DNA from 2 places in the Streptomyces sp. NPDC048172 genome. Region 1 is predicted to be linked to the other one. Evidence: riboswitches for the same ligand, from Rfam matches in the RefSeq annotation. Region 1 holds a riboswitch; the other holds the start of a gene.

The links. Region 1 has a riboswitch for cobalamin ahead of ACGF3A_RS35885 (hypothetical protein). Riboswitches for the same ligand answer to the same signal wherever they lie in the genome.
Region 2: another riboswitch for cobalamin. It lies ahead of ACGF3A_RS20610 (ABC transporter substrate-binding protein); the one in region 1 lies ahead of ACGF3A_RS35885 (hypothetical protein).

What each region holds. Positions count from the first base shown of each region.
Region 1 is NZ_JBIDAT010000010.1:219-7,547, reverse strand. Features, by position in the region: gene ACGF3A_RS35915 (2-aminoethylphosphonate ABC transporter substrate-binding protein) at 1-787, shown strand, start outside; gene ACGF3A_RS35910 (alkaline phosphatase family protein) at 882-2,369, shown strand; gene ACGF3A_RS35905 (HAD-IIA family hydrolase) at 2,430-3,209, shown strand; gene ACGF3A_RS35900 (hypothetical protein) at 3,324-3,881, shown strand; gene ACGF3A_RS35895 (class F sortase) at 3,885-4,586, shown strand; gene ACGF3A_RS35890 (CbtA family protein) at 4,943-5,716, opposite strand; gene ACGF3A_RS35885 (hypothetical protein) at 5,731-5,952, opposite strand; cobalamin riboswitch at 5,985-6,123, opposite strand; gene ACGF3A_RS35880 (glycoside hydrolase family 6 protein) at 6,344-7,329, shown strand, end outside.
Region 2 is NZ_JBIDAT010000004.1:637,639-644,967, reverse strand. Features, by position in the region: gene ACGF3A_RS20620 (ABC transporter ATP-binding protein) at 1-367, opposite strand, end outside; gene ACGF3A_RS20615 (FecCD family ABC transporter permease) at 364-1,374, opposite strand; gene ACGF3A_RS20610 (ABC transporter substrate-binding protein) at 1,386-2,378, opposite strand; cobalamin riboswitch at 2,419-2,573, opposite strand; gene ACGF3A_RS20605 (MMPL family transporter) at 2,603-4,759, opposite strand; gene ACGF3A_RS20600 (response regulator) at 5,039-5,707, opposite strand; gene ACGF3A_RS20595 (sensor histidine kinase) at 5,704-6,864, opposite strand; gene ACGF3A_RS20590 (BTAD domain-containing putative transcriptional regulator) at 7,291-7,329, opposite strand, start outside.

The DNA of each region.
Region 1 (7,329 bases):
CGTCCTCGTCACCCTGCCCCCGTTCATCCAGCAGGCCGACAGCAAGGGGCTGCTGGAGAAGTACGAGCCCGAGGGCGCCGACAAGGTCCCCGCCAAGGAGCGCGCGGCGAACGGCAGCTGGACGCCGCTGGTCAACAACTACTTCGGCTTCATCCGCAACACCAAGGAGCTGGAGAAGGCCCCGGCCACCTGGGACGACCTCCTCGACGGGAAGTTCAAGGGCAAGCTCCAGTACTCCACGCCCGGCGTCGCCGGGGACGGGACGGCGCTGCTCCTGAAGGCCGTCCACGACTTCGGGGACCGCAAGGCCGCGATGGAGTACCTGGGCAAGCTCCAGAAGAACAACGTCGGCCCGTCCTCCTCCACCAGCAAGCTCGCGCCCAAGGTCGACAAGGGCGAGCTGCTCGTGGCCAACGGCGACGTCCAGATGAACCACGCCCAGTCCCACTCCATGCCGAACCTCGGCATCTGGTTCCCCGCGAAGGAGAAGGGCGCCAAGCCCTCCACGTTCGCGCTGCCCTACGCGGCCGGTCTCGTCAAGGGCGGGCCGCAGACGGAGAACGGCAAGAAGCTGCTGGACTTCCTGCTCGGCGAGGAGCCCCAGCGCGAGGTCTCGTCGGTGGGCGGCGGCTTCACCGTCCGCTCCGACATCAAGGCCACCGACCCGAACGCGACGGCCCTGGCCGGGCTGATGAAGGACGTCGAGATCTTCCGCCCCGACTGGGCCGACGTCGAGAAGAACTTCGACTCGTACATCGACGACTGGAAGAAGGCGACCGGGAGCTGACCGGCCGGGAGCCGAACCCGCAAGGTCGCGCTACGGTAACGGGTCTGGTCCACCGTACGTGTCAACACCCCCACACATCCCAGGAGTTGAACAGGTGAGCAGAGGAATCTCCCGCCGCTCCGTCCTCGTCGGCGCCGCCGCGGTCCCGCTGGCCGTCGGCGGACTGGCGACCACCGCGCGAGGTGCGGCCAAGAAGCCCAAGGTCCTGGTCCTCGGCCTCGACGGCACCATGCTCCACAAGGTCGAGGAGGCGAAGGCGCCGCACCTGCAGAAGCTGATCGCCGAGGGCCTGGCCGCGCCCAGCACCCTCTACACCGCGCCCATGGCCCGCACCGAGTCGGGCCCCGGCTGGGCCACGATCCTCACCGGGGTCTGGCCCGACAAGCACGGGGTGAAGGACAACTCCTTCGCGGGCGCCGACTTCGGCTCCTACCCCGACTTCCTCACCCGGGCCGAACGGGCGGACGCGGAGCTGAGCACGTACGCCGTCGCGTCCTGGGGCCCGATACCCGACACCATCGTCTCCGGCGAGGTGGACGAGAAGACCGCGACGCCCGAGGCGGAGTACGACGCGGGCACCACGAAGCGCGCCGTCGCCAAGCTCCGCGACGGCGACCCGGACGCCGTCTTCGTCCAGCTCGACAACGTCGACCACGCCGGGCACGAGAGCGGCGGCGCCAGCCAGGCGTACCTGGACGCGCTCGCGGGCGTCGACGTGCAGGCGGGCGAGATCCTCGCCGCCATGGAGGGCCGCGGCTCCTACGGCGACGAGGACTGGCTCGTGCTCGTCACCGCCGACCACGGCCACACCGACGCGGGCGGCCACGGCGGCGCGGACCCGAACGAACGGCGTACGTTCGTGATCGCGCGCGGCGCCGGGATCCCGGCGGGCACCCGGCGCGAGGACGTCCGCCTCGTGGACGTCGCCGCGACCGCGCTCGCGCACCTCGGCATCGACGCCGAGGCGGAGTGGAAGCTCGACGGCCGCCCGCTCGGCGACGACGTCTCCGACGCCTTTGACAGCGTGCGCGGCGAGCTGGAGAAGGCCGTGGACGAGACCGGCATCGACGGCTCCGTCCTCGGCTTCACCCACACCCCGCCCCAGGGCTGGTCCGTGGAGAACGCGCGCATGGGCACGGGCGGCGTCACCGAGTGGCGCGGCTGGGCCTTCACCACCGACGCCTTCTGGACGGCGGCCGAGCGCGAGCAGCAGCGCGAGCTGAACGTCCGCGCGCGGGGCGTCTTCGCGGTCGCCGACCCCGACGAGTGGGCCGACAAGGACGACAGGAAGGGCACCTTCGACTCGACCCTCGTCAGCCCCGCCTGGGAGCTGCCCGCCGGCGGCGCCACCCTCCGCTTCGTCTCCCACCTCCGCCACGACCCCGGCCAGACCGCCGAGGTCCTGGTCTCCTACGACGGGGGAGAGCCGAAGGCCGTCAAGACGTACGACGCCGACGCGCTCGCCGTCCGCGAGGAGCTGGCGCTGGAGGTGCCCTCCGGCGCCTCGAAGGCCCGCGTCCACTTCCGCTGCGCCGGGGACAACACCTGGTTCTGGGCGGTCGACGACGTACGGATCGGCTGATCGTCCACTCCCGGTTACGCTGAAGGCCCGAATCCGAACACACCGGCAGGGAGCCGTCACGTGGCAGAGCGCAAGCCGATCGAGTCCTGGCTCACCGACATGGACGGTGTGCTGATGCACGAGGGCATCCCGGTGCCCGGCGCCGACTCCTTCATAAAGCGGCTGAAGGAGTCGGGGCGCCCGTTCCTCGTGCTCACCAACAACTCGATGCACACGCCCCGTGACCTGCACGCCCGGCTCTCCCGGATCGGCCTCGACGTCCCGGCGGAGAACATCTGGACCTCGGCGCTGGCCACCGCCCAGTTCCTGGACGACCAGCGCCCCGGCGGCACCGCCTACGTCATAGGGGAGTCGGGCCTGACGACCGCGCTGCACGACATGGGGTACGTCCTCTCGGACGTCGAGCCGGACTACGTGGTGCTGGGCGAGACCCGGACGTACTCGTTCGAGGCGCTGACCAAGGCGATCCGGCTGATCAACGACGGCGCCCGGTTCATCGCCACCAACCCCGACGAGACCGGCCCCTCCACCGAGGGCGCCCTGCCCGCCACCGGCTCCGTCGCCGCGCTGATCACCAAGGCGACGGGCCAGGAGCCGTACTTCGTCGGCAAGCCCAACCCGCTGATGATGCGCGCCGGGCTCAACGCGATCGGGGCGCACTCCGAGACCAGCGCCATGATCGGCGACCGGATGGACACCGACGTCCGCGCCGGGATGGAGGCGGGCCTGGAGACCTTCCTCGTGCTGACCGGACTGACGAAGCCGGACGAGGTCGAGCGGTACCCGTACCGGCCGTCCAGCGTCGTCGACTCGATCGCCGACCTGGTGGACCGCGTCTGAAACAGGGGGCTCCCACCCCGTACGGAGTAGCGCCCCACCGCGTCCGGACCCTCTCCGGATGCGGTGGGGCGCCGCCTTGTGGAACGTCGGATCTACCAGGATCCGGAGGTTCCCATGGCTCCCTGCCGCACCCCGGCCCGACGTCGGGTCCGACACCAGGTCCGACACCAGGCCGTTCCGCTGGCGCTGCTGGCGGCCATGGCCCTGGGCGCCGCGCCCCCGCTGACCGACGACGACCGGGGCGCGGGCGGTGTCACGGTCACCCCCGAGACCGTCACGACCGGCGGCAAGGCCGACGTCCGCGTCGACGCCTGCGAGGGCGACACCGGCATCGCCTACTCCGACGCCTTCGAGGAGGACGTCGACCTCGAACCCTCGGCCGACGGCGGGCTCCACGGCGAACCCCGGATCCGTACCTCTGCCGAGCCCGGCACGCACACGGTCACCGTCGACTGCGACGGCAAGCAGGGGGTCGCCCGCGGCGAGTTCACGGTCGCGGGTGCCGAGTCCCCGTCACCCTCGCCCTCGCCCTCGGCGCCCGTACGCGCGGGCGGCGGCGGCACGGCCGACCAGCGGGACGGCGTGGGCGGGGGCTTCGTCCTGGTCGCCGGGGCGCTGGCCGCGTTCGCCACGTACCTGCTGCGCACCCGGCGCTCGAACGGCGACAGGTGACCGATGAGCGCCGGGCAGGGCGGTCAGGAGGGGGAAGGGGCTGAGGAGCGCCCCGCCGGGCGGGGACGGCTGATCACCGGCGCCGCCTGGGTCGTCCTGCTCCTCGGGCTCTGGATGTGGGGCCGCGACCTCACCGACGGCGGCGGGGGCCCGGTCCTCGGCGACGTCTCCCGCGCCGGACGGCTCGCCGTCGGCGCGCCGCCGCTGCCCGCGGCCCATGACCCGCTGGAGGACCGGTCCCGGCCCACGCGGATCGACATCGACCGCATCGACGTGCACGCCCGCGTGATGCGGCGCGGGGTGGAGCGCGACGGCGCGGTGGAGGCCCCGCCGTACGCGCGCGCCGACCGCGTCGGCTGGTACGCGGGCGGGCCCGCGCCCGGCGAGAAGGGCGCGGCGCTCCTCGTCGGCCACGTGGACACGGACGAGCGCCGCGCCGTCTTCTACGCGCTCAGCACCGTGAAGCCGGGCACGGGTCTACGGGTACGCCGCGCGGACGGCACGGTCGCCCGCTTCACGGTCGAGCGGACGCGGGTGGTCGGGCGCGGCGAGTTCGACGCGGACCGTGTGTACGGGACGGAGAAGGAGGGACGCGCCGAACTCCGCCTCATCACCTGCGGCGGCGAATTCGACCGCGTCCGCCGCGTCTATTCTTCCAACGTCGTAGTCTCCGCGTACCTCACAGGAGTGTCGAACCGCACTTAGCCGCTTCTCCCTCCGCTCCACTGTGCTTGGGAAGTCTGCGCAAGGCGCAGGGTTGGCAAGCGCAGCCCCCTTCGCCGGGTGCCCCGCGTGCAAGAGCCGCGCCCGGGGTGCCCCGGGCTGTGGCTCGCGGGCTGCGGCCGCGTCGTGGCTTGTCGCGCAGTTCCCCGCGCCCCTAATCGGGCAAGCCTCGAGGTGTCGTGACCGTCGCGCCCACGCGGCGGAGCCGCAAATGGATACAGTCCCGCGCCCCTGAGGGAACAGGGGCAAGCCCCGAGGTGTCGCGCCCACGCGGCGGAGCCGCAAAATCAGATACAGCCCCGTGCCCCTTATGGGGCAAGCCCCGATGCGTCGTGAGGTCAGGTCCGTGGGCCCGAGGGGCGGGCCCGGGGGAGCAAGCCGAAGGTCACGCCGAGCGCCGTCCAGAGCAGGGCGTGGGAGGCGAGGGAGAGGATCCGGAAGTCCCAGAGCAGGGTGGCGCCCACCGGGACCGAGTCCGGGTTGTCGGGGAGAAGGAAGAGCACGGCGAGCGTGCCGGCCACGGCACCCGCGGCGGCGAGCTGGCGCGCAGGCGCGCCAAGGCCATGCCGGCCCATCCGGACGGAGAGCTGCCAGGCCAGCAACAGACCCAGCACCCCGATCACCAGCGCCGCGACCCACAGCGCCTGGCGCTCGTTGACCGTACCGCCGTCGCCGACGCCCGGCGGATTGGCCGGGTAGCGCAGCGCCGGGAGAAGGGAGAGCGCGAGGAAGCCGGCACCGGCGAGGGTGACGGAGCGTTCCCAGGGGCGCCGGTCGAGGCCCGCGCGGTGGACGAGCGCGTAGGCGAGGGCGAAGAAGACGCCGACCGCGAGGCCGACGACCACCGCCGTCACCACCAGCCCGAAGTGCTGCGTGCCCCGGGTGAAGAGCTCTTCGGCCTCCGCGGCGTGGCCGTGCGCGTGGGCCCCGGCCGCGGCTGCGGCCTCGGCCGCGGCGCGCTTCTCCTCCAGCCGGATCGCGCGGTCCATCAGCGGCTCGGCGAGCAGCAGGGAGAAGAGCCCGGAGGCGAGTCCCGCCAGGCCGCCCGCGGCGAGACCGCGGCCGAGCAGGGGCAGGAGGGGGTAGGGAGTTGTCTCCGCTGAGACGGTCATGTGTGCGGCGCTCCTCAGTGGCAGGGGGCGCCGAAGAGGTGCCGTCCGTCGTGCGAGAACTCGTGCAGGTAGTCGCCGGTGGCGGCGACGAGCTGGCCGTTGTCGATGAAGACGGCGTAGAGGGCGATGAGTGCGACGAGCGCGGCGGCGAGAGCGATCAGCGCGTCGCGCGTACGGATCGCGGCGACGGCCGACGAACCGGCAGCCGTCTGTGCGGTAGGTGTCTGCGAGGACATCCGCGGGCCTCCTCCTGGGGTTTCCACGCCCCGTTGGCGGAGAAGCGACGGGTCAGTTCCTGACTCCCGTACGCGTGCGTGCGTACGGACACAGTGGCGGGACCGCCCCGGAGTCGCACCGGGTTCCTGCGCACCGTCGCCTCGATGTGAACATGTGGTGTCCGGAGAGTCCCAGGCTTGTATGTGCACTGTCAATAAGAGTCCGGTCACAGCGGGTGCACGAGGAGGGCCGTGCGCCGGGGCGCGCCGCGTGAACGTGAGGGGTGTCACGGCGGCCGTAACAGGTGCTCAACAGCTTTTCCGCGTTCCCGAAGCCCTGTGACACGATGGAGCGACGATTCGTCCCATGGGGGTCCGGGAGAGTCCCGGAAGTTCAACCAAGGGGGAGTGGATGTACCGCAATCACGGCGGCCGCGGGCGAGGCCCTGCCCGCACACGGCTCGTCGCGGGGGGTACGGCGGTGGGGGCACTGCTCCTGATCGCCGGATGCTCGTCGTCGGACGACGGTTCCGGCGACGGCAAGGACGCGGGCGCTACCGAGCAGCGCCCCAAGTCCGTCGCCCCGTACTGGGTGAACCCGGAGGGGAAGGCGGCCCAGCAGCTCAGCTCGTACGAGAAGGACGACAAGTCCGACGACGCGAAGCTGATCAAGAAGATCGCCGGTCAGCCCGTCGCCGAGTGGGTCGGCACCGAGGACCCGCAGGGCGAGACCGAGAAGCTCACGAAGGCGGCCTCCAAGGCCGACCGCGACGCGCTCCTCGTGCTCTACAACCTGCCGCACCGCGACTGCGGCCAGTACAGCAAGGGCGGCGCCAAGGACGCGGGCGAGTACCGCGCGTGGCTCGACAAGGTGGTCAAGGGCATCGGCGACCGCTCGGCGACGGTGATCGTCGAGCCCGACTCGATCCCCCATCTGCTGGCGGAGGGATGCACCCCGCAGCAGTTCCACGAGGAGCGCTACCAGCTGCTGAACGAGGCGGTCAGCAAGCTCAAGGACCTGCCCAAGACGAAGGTCTACCTGGACGCGGGCAACCCCGACTGGGTGCGCGACCCGGGCGGTCTCGTCGAGCCGCTCAACAAGGCGGGCATCGGCAAGGCCGACGGCTTCGCGCTGAACGTGTCGAACTACCAGACGACGAAGTCGAACGTCGCCTACGGCAAGAAGATCTCGCCGATGATCGGCAACAAGCCCTTCGTCATCGACACCAGCCGCAACGGCAACGGACCGATCGAGGGCGCGGGCGCCGACGAGGAGGCGTGGTGCAACCCGAAGGGCCGCGCGCTCGGCGAGCAGCCCACGACGAAGACGGGCGAGAAGCTCGTCGACGCCTACCTCTGGATCAAGCGTCCCGGTGAGTCGGACGGCGAGTGCAAGGG
Region 2 (7,329 bases), on a different contig from region 1:
CCCGTACGAACTCCTCGTCCCGTGCGGTGTCGCCCTCCCAGAACCTCTTGTGCGGCGAGCGGCCCATCGCCACGATCTGGCGCACGCTGAGGCCCGTCACGCCGTGCGCGTCCTGCGGCACGGCGGCCACGTGCCGGGCCCGGCGCCGGGCGCCCATCGCGACGGCGTCCTCGCCGTCGAGCAGGACGCGTCCGCCGTCGGGGCGCAGCGTGCCGTAGACGCAGCGCAGGAACGTCGTCTTGCCGCTGCCGTTGGGGCCGACGACGCCGATCGTCTCGCCGGGCGCGGCGTCGAGCGTGACACCGTCGAGCAGGCGGTGGCCGTCGACGGAGTACGTGACGTCCTCGGCGGTCAGCGACGCGCTCATGACGGCACCCCCTCGGTGCGCTGGCTGCGGCGCAGGAGCCACAGGAAGAACGGGCCGCCCGTGAGCGCCGTGAGGACCCCGACCGGGATCTCCTCGGGCGTGGCGACCGTACGGGCCGCGAGGTCGGCCAGTACGAGGAACGCGGCGCCGCCCAGCGCGGAGACCGGCAGCAGCGCGCGGTGCCCGGCGCCGATGACCATGCGCGCGGCGTGCGGCACCATCAGGCCGACGAAGCCGATCGCCCCGCTGACCGCGACCAGTACGGCCGTCACCAGCGAGGCGAGCAGGAAGACGGCCGCGCGGAACCGCCCGGTGTCCAGGCCCATCACGGTCGCGCTCTCCTCGCCCGCGAGCAGCAGGTCGAGGGGGCGGGCGAGCGCCATCAGCAGCGCCAGCCCCAGCAGCATCGCGACGGCGGGCAGCGGCAGGCTGTTCCAGCGTGCCCCGCCCAGCCCGCCGAGCGTCCAGAAGAGGATCTCCCGCAGGTGCTCCGTCTTGGACGAGGTGACGAGGATGAGGCTGGTGAGCGCGGAGAGGATGTACTGGATCGCGACCCCGGCGAGCACCAGCCGTCCCGTCGTCATCACGCCGCCGCGCCGTGCCATCGCGTAGACGGCGACGAGCGCGCAGAGCGACCCGGCGAACGCGCCCACGTTCATCGTCACCGTCCCGACGCCGAAGACGACGACGAGCACGGCGCCCGTGGAGGCGCCCGAGGAGATGCCCAGCAGGAACGGATCGGCCAGCGGATTGCGTACGAGCGCCTGCAGCACCGTTCCGACGACCGCGAGCCCCGCGCCGACGACCGCCGCGAGCAGCACGCGCGGCAGCCGTACGTCCCGCACGATCGTGGTGAACGGGCCCGGCTCGGACCCTCCCGTCAGCGCGGCCACCACGTCCCCCACCGGGATCCGGACGGAGCCCAGCGCGAGGCTCGCCAGCGCGCCGACGAACAGCAGCGCGGCCAGTCCGGAGGTGAGGAGCGCGAACCGCAGCCTGCCCGGCACGGCCGCGGCCCTCACTTGGCGCGGTCCGGGTGGAGCTGGTCGGCCAGCTCGTCCACCGCGTCCGGCACGCGCGGCCCGACCACGACGGAGGAGAGCGGCATCACGGCGAACCGCTTGTGCTTGATCGCCGGTACGTCCTTGAGCGCCGGGTCGTTCAGCAGCCGCTTCTTCTTCTTGGCGAGGGAGGTGCCCCGGTAGTCGTAGATCACGATCGTGTCGGGGTTCTTCTCGACGACCTTCTCCCAGGAGACGTCGCCGAAGGGCTTGTCGACGGAGGAGAAGACGTTCTCGGCGCCCGCGCGCTCGATGATCTCGTTGCCGATGCCCTTGCCGCCCGCCGTGAACGCCGCGTTGTCACCGCTGTCGTACACGAACACCCGGGTCTTCTCCGCGCCCTTGAGCCGCTTCGCGGTGGCGGCGAGCTGCTCGTTCTGCTTCTTGATCAGCTTCTCGGCGCGCTCCGGGACGCCGAAGGTGCGGGCGACCTCCCGGATCTCCTTGTGCAGCTGCGGCACCCCGACCCGGCCCTTGGCGCAGCTCTCGGTGGCCAGCCGGGTGTTCACGGAGCTGTCCTGGAGCGCGGGGCGCTCACGGCCCTCGCCCTTCTCGAACGCCGAGGGGTAGGCGCCGTAGACGAAGTCGGGGTTGGCGCCGAGGAGCGTCTCCTTGGACGGGTACTCCTTGGCCAGCACCTTGACCTTGTCGTACGCCTTCCGGTACTCGGGCACGATCTTGTCGTCGAGGAAGGCGGTGCCCGCCATACGGTCTTCCAGACCGAGCGCGAGCATGACCTCGGTGGTGTTCTGGTTCATCGTCACGGCCCGCTCGGGCGGCTTCTCGAACGTCGTCTTCACGCCACAGTTCGTGACCGTGTACGGAAAGCCCTTGGGCGCCTTGCCGCCGCTGCTGTCGTCGGCGCTGGACGACGACGAACACGCGGTGAGGGCCGACGCCGGTATGAGCAGCGCGGCGAGAAGCGCACGGGTGCGCACGGCACGGGACATGACGATGCCTGCCTCCTCAAGGGGATCCGCGTCCCCTGACCTGGTGAGGTTGGCGGCAGACCAGTATCTGACTCCCGGCGGACGCCCCTGGGGACGTGCCGCCGGTCACAGTGGCGGGACCGTGCCGGGTTCGCACCGGCTTCCTGGCCTCTGCCGCCTCGATGAACAACGGCAGTCTTCCATACGGCCCGCCCAGGGCCCCGACCAGGGACGGAGCCCCTCGGTCAGACGCGCACGCTCTCCTGGCCCTCGGCCTGGTCGTCCTCCCGGCGCTCCAGCGCGACCCTCGGCAGCCGCCGGGCGAGGCCCGCCGGGAGCCACCAGGCGCGCTCGCCCAGCAGCCGCATCACCGCGGGCACGATCAGACAGCGGATCACCACCGCGTCCAGCAGGATCGCCACGGCCAGCCCCAGCCCGAACTGCTGGAGCATCCGGTCCGGGCTCAGCACGAACGCCGCGAACACCACGATCATGATCGCCGCGGCCGCCGTGATCACCTTGCCCGTGGCCGCCAGCCCCTCGCGGACCGCGCCCCGGTGGTCGCGCGTACGCTCCCACTCCTCGTGGATACGGGAGACGAGGAAGACCTCGTAGTCCATCGAGAGCCCGAAGACGATCGCGAAGATCATCACCGGGATGAACGCCTCGACGGGCCCCGCCTCGGCCCCGAACAGCCCCTCCTGGAAGACCAGCGTGACGACCCCCAGCGCCGCCGCGATCGACAGCAGGTTCAGCAGCGCGGCCTTCAGCGGGATCAGCACCGAGCGGAAGACCACCATCAGCAGCAGCGCCGAGAGTCCCACCACCAGCGCCACGAAGAGCGGCATACGGTCCGACACCGAGTCCGCGAAGTCCTGCGCGGCGGCCGTCGGCCCGCCCACCAGGGCCTTCCCGCCCGTCCGCTCGGTCACCGGCGGCAGCACGTCGTCCCGCAGCCGGTGCACGAGGTCGGCGGTCGCCTCGTCCTGCGGAGCCGTCTCCGGGAACGCGAGCACGGTGGAGACGCCGGTGTCCTTCGAAGGCAGCACGGGCGAGGTGGCGGCGATCCCGTCCGTACGGGCCAGCGTGGCCCGCACCTCCCCGGCGGCCTCCGCGCCGCCCTGGCTCACGACGACGAGCGGCCCGTTGAAGCCGGGCCCGAATCCCTCGGCCAGCAGGTCGTACGCCTGACGGCTGGTCGTCCCGCTCGCGTCGTTCCCCGCGTCCGCGAAGCCCAGCCGCATGTCCAGCGCGGGCGCGGAGAGCGCGAGCAGCGCGAGGACGGCGGCCGTGAGCGCGGTCAGCGGACGCCGCTGCACCGCCTCGGCCCACGCCCGCCAACGCCGCCCCTCCGCCCGGCCCTTCGCCCGCGCCCGTTCCGTACGGGCCCGCACGTGCCGCTCGATCCGGCGCCCCGCCACCGCCAGCAGAGCGGGCAGCAGCACGAGCGACGCCGCCATGGTCACGAGCACGGTGAGCGCGACGGCGACGGCGACCCCCTGCAACGCGCCCAGTCCCAGCGCGACCAGTCCCATCAGCGCGATGATCACGGTGCAGCCCGCGAAGAAGACGGTGCGTCCGGCGGCGTCGAGCGCGGTACGGGTCGCGGTCGCGGTATCGACCCCGCGCAGCAGCTCATGCCGATACCGATAGAAGATCAGCAGGGCATAATCCACCCCCACTCCGAGCCCGACGAGCATCATCAGCGGCGGGGTGAAGTCGGCGACGGTGAAGAGATGCGAGGCCAGCGCGATCAGCCCCACCGCCCCGCCCACCGCGAACACCGCGGTGACCAGCGGCAACGCGGCCGCCACCAGCGAACCGAAGAGCAGCACGAGGATCACGAGCGCCGCCAGCATCCCGGCACCCTCGGCGGCCCCGCCCCCTTCTTCCTCGGCCCCGCGTACGGCCTCACCCCCCACCTCGACCCGCACCCCGTCGCGGTCTACGTGCTGGGCGGTATCGATGACCCGCTTGACGTCCTCCTTGGGCACGCTCTCGGCCTTGCCGTCGAGCGTGACGGTGGCGTACGCGATCTCGCCGTCCCGCGAGACGGCCGCCTTGTCCGCGTACGGGCTGCGCACGTCGGCGACGCTGGGCAACTCCCGTACGTCATCGAGCATCCGCTCGACGCGGGCGCGCGCCCCGCGCAGGTCCTCGCCCTGGAGCACGACGGACACACTGTCCCCGGCCTGCGCCGAACCGTGCTTCTCCAGCAGATCGGTCGCGGTCTGCGAGTCGGTGCCGGGCAGGGAGAAGTCGTTCCGGTAATCGCTGCCCGCCCCCTGCGAGCCCACGGTGATGGCGGCCACCACGACCACCCACAACAGCAGCGCCCCCCAACGGTGCCGCTGGGACCAGGAAGCGAGCCGCCCCAGCGGCCCGGTACGTAGCTGATTCATGAGCCCAAGGTGCGCCGCGGCGATGGCCCCGGTCGTCGTCCCCGGGTTGACATCCCACTACCCCACAAGTTGCGCCCCGAAGGGGCGCGGGGAACTGCGCGCTCAGCCAAGGCGAAAGCGGCAGTCTGCGACGCACGACAAGGGGCAGGTGCGGCGCAGCGAAGAGGAGACGGCCCCGTCAGGAGTGCCCCAAAGGGGCGCGGGGAACTGCGCGACCGGCCAAGACGCAACCCGCGGCCTGCAACGTGCAGCAAGGCGCAGATGGGGCGCAGGGCCAGATCAGGGGTTCAGCCACCCCGGGCGGACGAGCCCCGACTCGTAAGCGAGGACGACCAGTTGGGAACGGTCTCGTACACCCAGCTTGGTCATGATGCGGCTCACATGCGTCTTGGACGTAGCAGGGCTGAGAGTCAACCGTCCCGCGACCTCGTCGTTCGTCAGCCCTTCCGCCACGAGCCGCATGACCTCCACCTCGCGCTCCGTCAGCGCGTTGAGCCGGGGCGAGGGCCCGGGCGGGGCGACGCGTCCGGCGAACTCGGCGATCAGCCGCCGCGTGACGCCGGGACTGATGAGCGCGTCACCGCGCGCCGCGACCCGCACGGCGTGCACCAGCTCCTCCGGCTCGGTGTCCTTGACGAGGAAGCCGCTGGCCCCGGCGCGCAGCGCCGTATAGACGTAGTCGTCGAGGTCGAACGTGGTCAGCATGACGACGCGCACCTCGTCGAGCCGCCCGTCGGCGGCGATCCGGCGGGCCGCCTCCAGGCCGTCCGTGCCCGGCATGCGGATGTCCATGAGGACGACGTCGGGCCGCGTCGCGCGGCACAGCGCGAGGGCCTCCTCGCCGTCGCCCGCCTCGCCGACCACGTCGAAGTCGTCCTCGTCCTCCAGGATCGAACGGAACCCGGCACGCACCAGCCGCTGGTCGTCCACGAGCAGGACCTTGATCATGAAGGAGACGCTCCGTTCTGGGGTACGGCGGAGGAGGAGAGCGGCAGCCGCGCCCGTACGGCGAACCCGCCGCCCCGTTCGCCGGGCCCCGCGGTCAGCTCGCCGCCGAGCGCGCGGGCCCGCTCGCGCATCCCGGAGATGCCGGTGCCGGAAACGGCGCCGCCGCCGGACCGGACGGCCCCCCGCCCGTCGTCCACGACCTCCAGCACGAGCTCACGCCGCCCACGCCGGACACGCACGGCGACGCTCGTGGCGCCCGCGTGCCGGCTCACATTCGTCAGCGCCTCCTGCACGATCCGGTACGCGGCCCGGTCCACCTCGACGGGCAGCGCCCCCGCTTCGCGCCCGGTCGTCGTGACCCGTACGTCGAGCCCGGCCCGCCGCGCCGACGCGACCAGCTCGTCCACCCGGTCCAGGCCGGGCACCGGCGCCGTCGGGGCGGCCTCGTCGCCGTCCCGCAGCGCGCCGAGCGTGGTGCGCAGCTCGCGCAGCGCCTCCTTGCTGGCGTCCTTGACCGCACCGAGCGCCTCGCCCGCGCCGCGCGCCCCGCGCTCGGGATCCTTCTGGAACCGCCGCAGCGCCGCCGACGACTGGACGTTGATGAGCGAGAGGTGGTGGCCGATGCTGTCGTGCAGCTCGCGCGCGATCCGCAGCCGCTCCTCGCTGGTGGCGTGCTTCTCGGCCTCCCGCGCGTACGCGAGACGGCTGTGCCGCGCCCAGCCGAGCGCGACGGTCGCGACCAGCCACCCGGCGAGCATGAACAGGGCGACGTTGTTCACGTCCTCGTTCCCCGCGGCCGTCCCCGCGGCGGTCCCGCACAGGGCGACGGCGGAGAGCGCGACGGCGACGCCGAGCAGCCCGCGCGCCGCGACCGCGTAGAGCGCGACGATGGGGGCGACCAGCAGGGGCCCGTCGTAGGCACTGCTGACGTAATACACCGAGCTGGTCACCAGGACGAGCGCCGCGACGGCCACGGGCCGCCGCCCGCTGAAGGCGAGCGCGCCGCAGGTCACGACGATCAGCACCCACCCGAACACGGTCGTCAGCCACGGCTCGCCCCGCTCCTGCAGAAGCGCGGGCACGGTGCCGCCCGCCACCAGCAGGAACACCCCACCGGCCAGCGCCACCCCGGACCCCACGCGCACCCCGCAAGCCATACGGCCAGCGTAGATCGGACCCCTGCCCCGCGCGGTCCGTCTCAGGGCGTGACCGACGACTGTGACCCCGCAACTGGCGCGGTACGCCGGCGTTGCGGGGTCACGACCTGGGTGGTAGCGGAGGTCAGGTAGTGGTGCGGGGGGCGTCAGTGGGAGCTATGGAGGGCATGCACACCTTTGGCCCGAAGTACGTTGGGCTCGCCATCCCTTTCTCGGAGGCGGAGGGGCGAGCGGTGCGGCTCTGCTCGGCCTCCTCGCGGTGGATGGATGACGGGGGCTGATCGCCCTGGGGCGTATCCATGATCATCTTTGTGCCGAGTTCCTAACGTGCTTCCGCAGCATGGGTCGCCGCAGTGATCTCGCTATTACGGGCGATGACGCTAACCGAGCTGCGAGATATGCACAAGTATTCTGAACCCAGGAAATCTATCCGTTCTGACTGGCTCGCTCGGTGCTCCGTAGGCG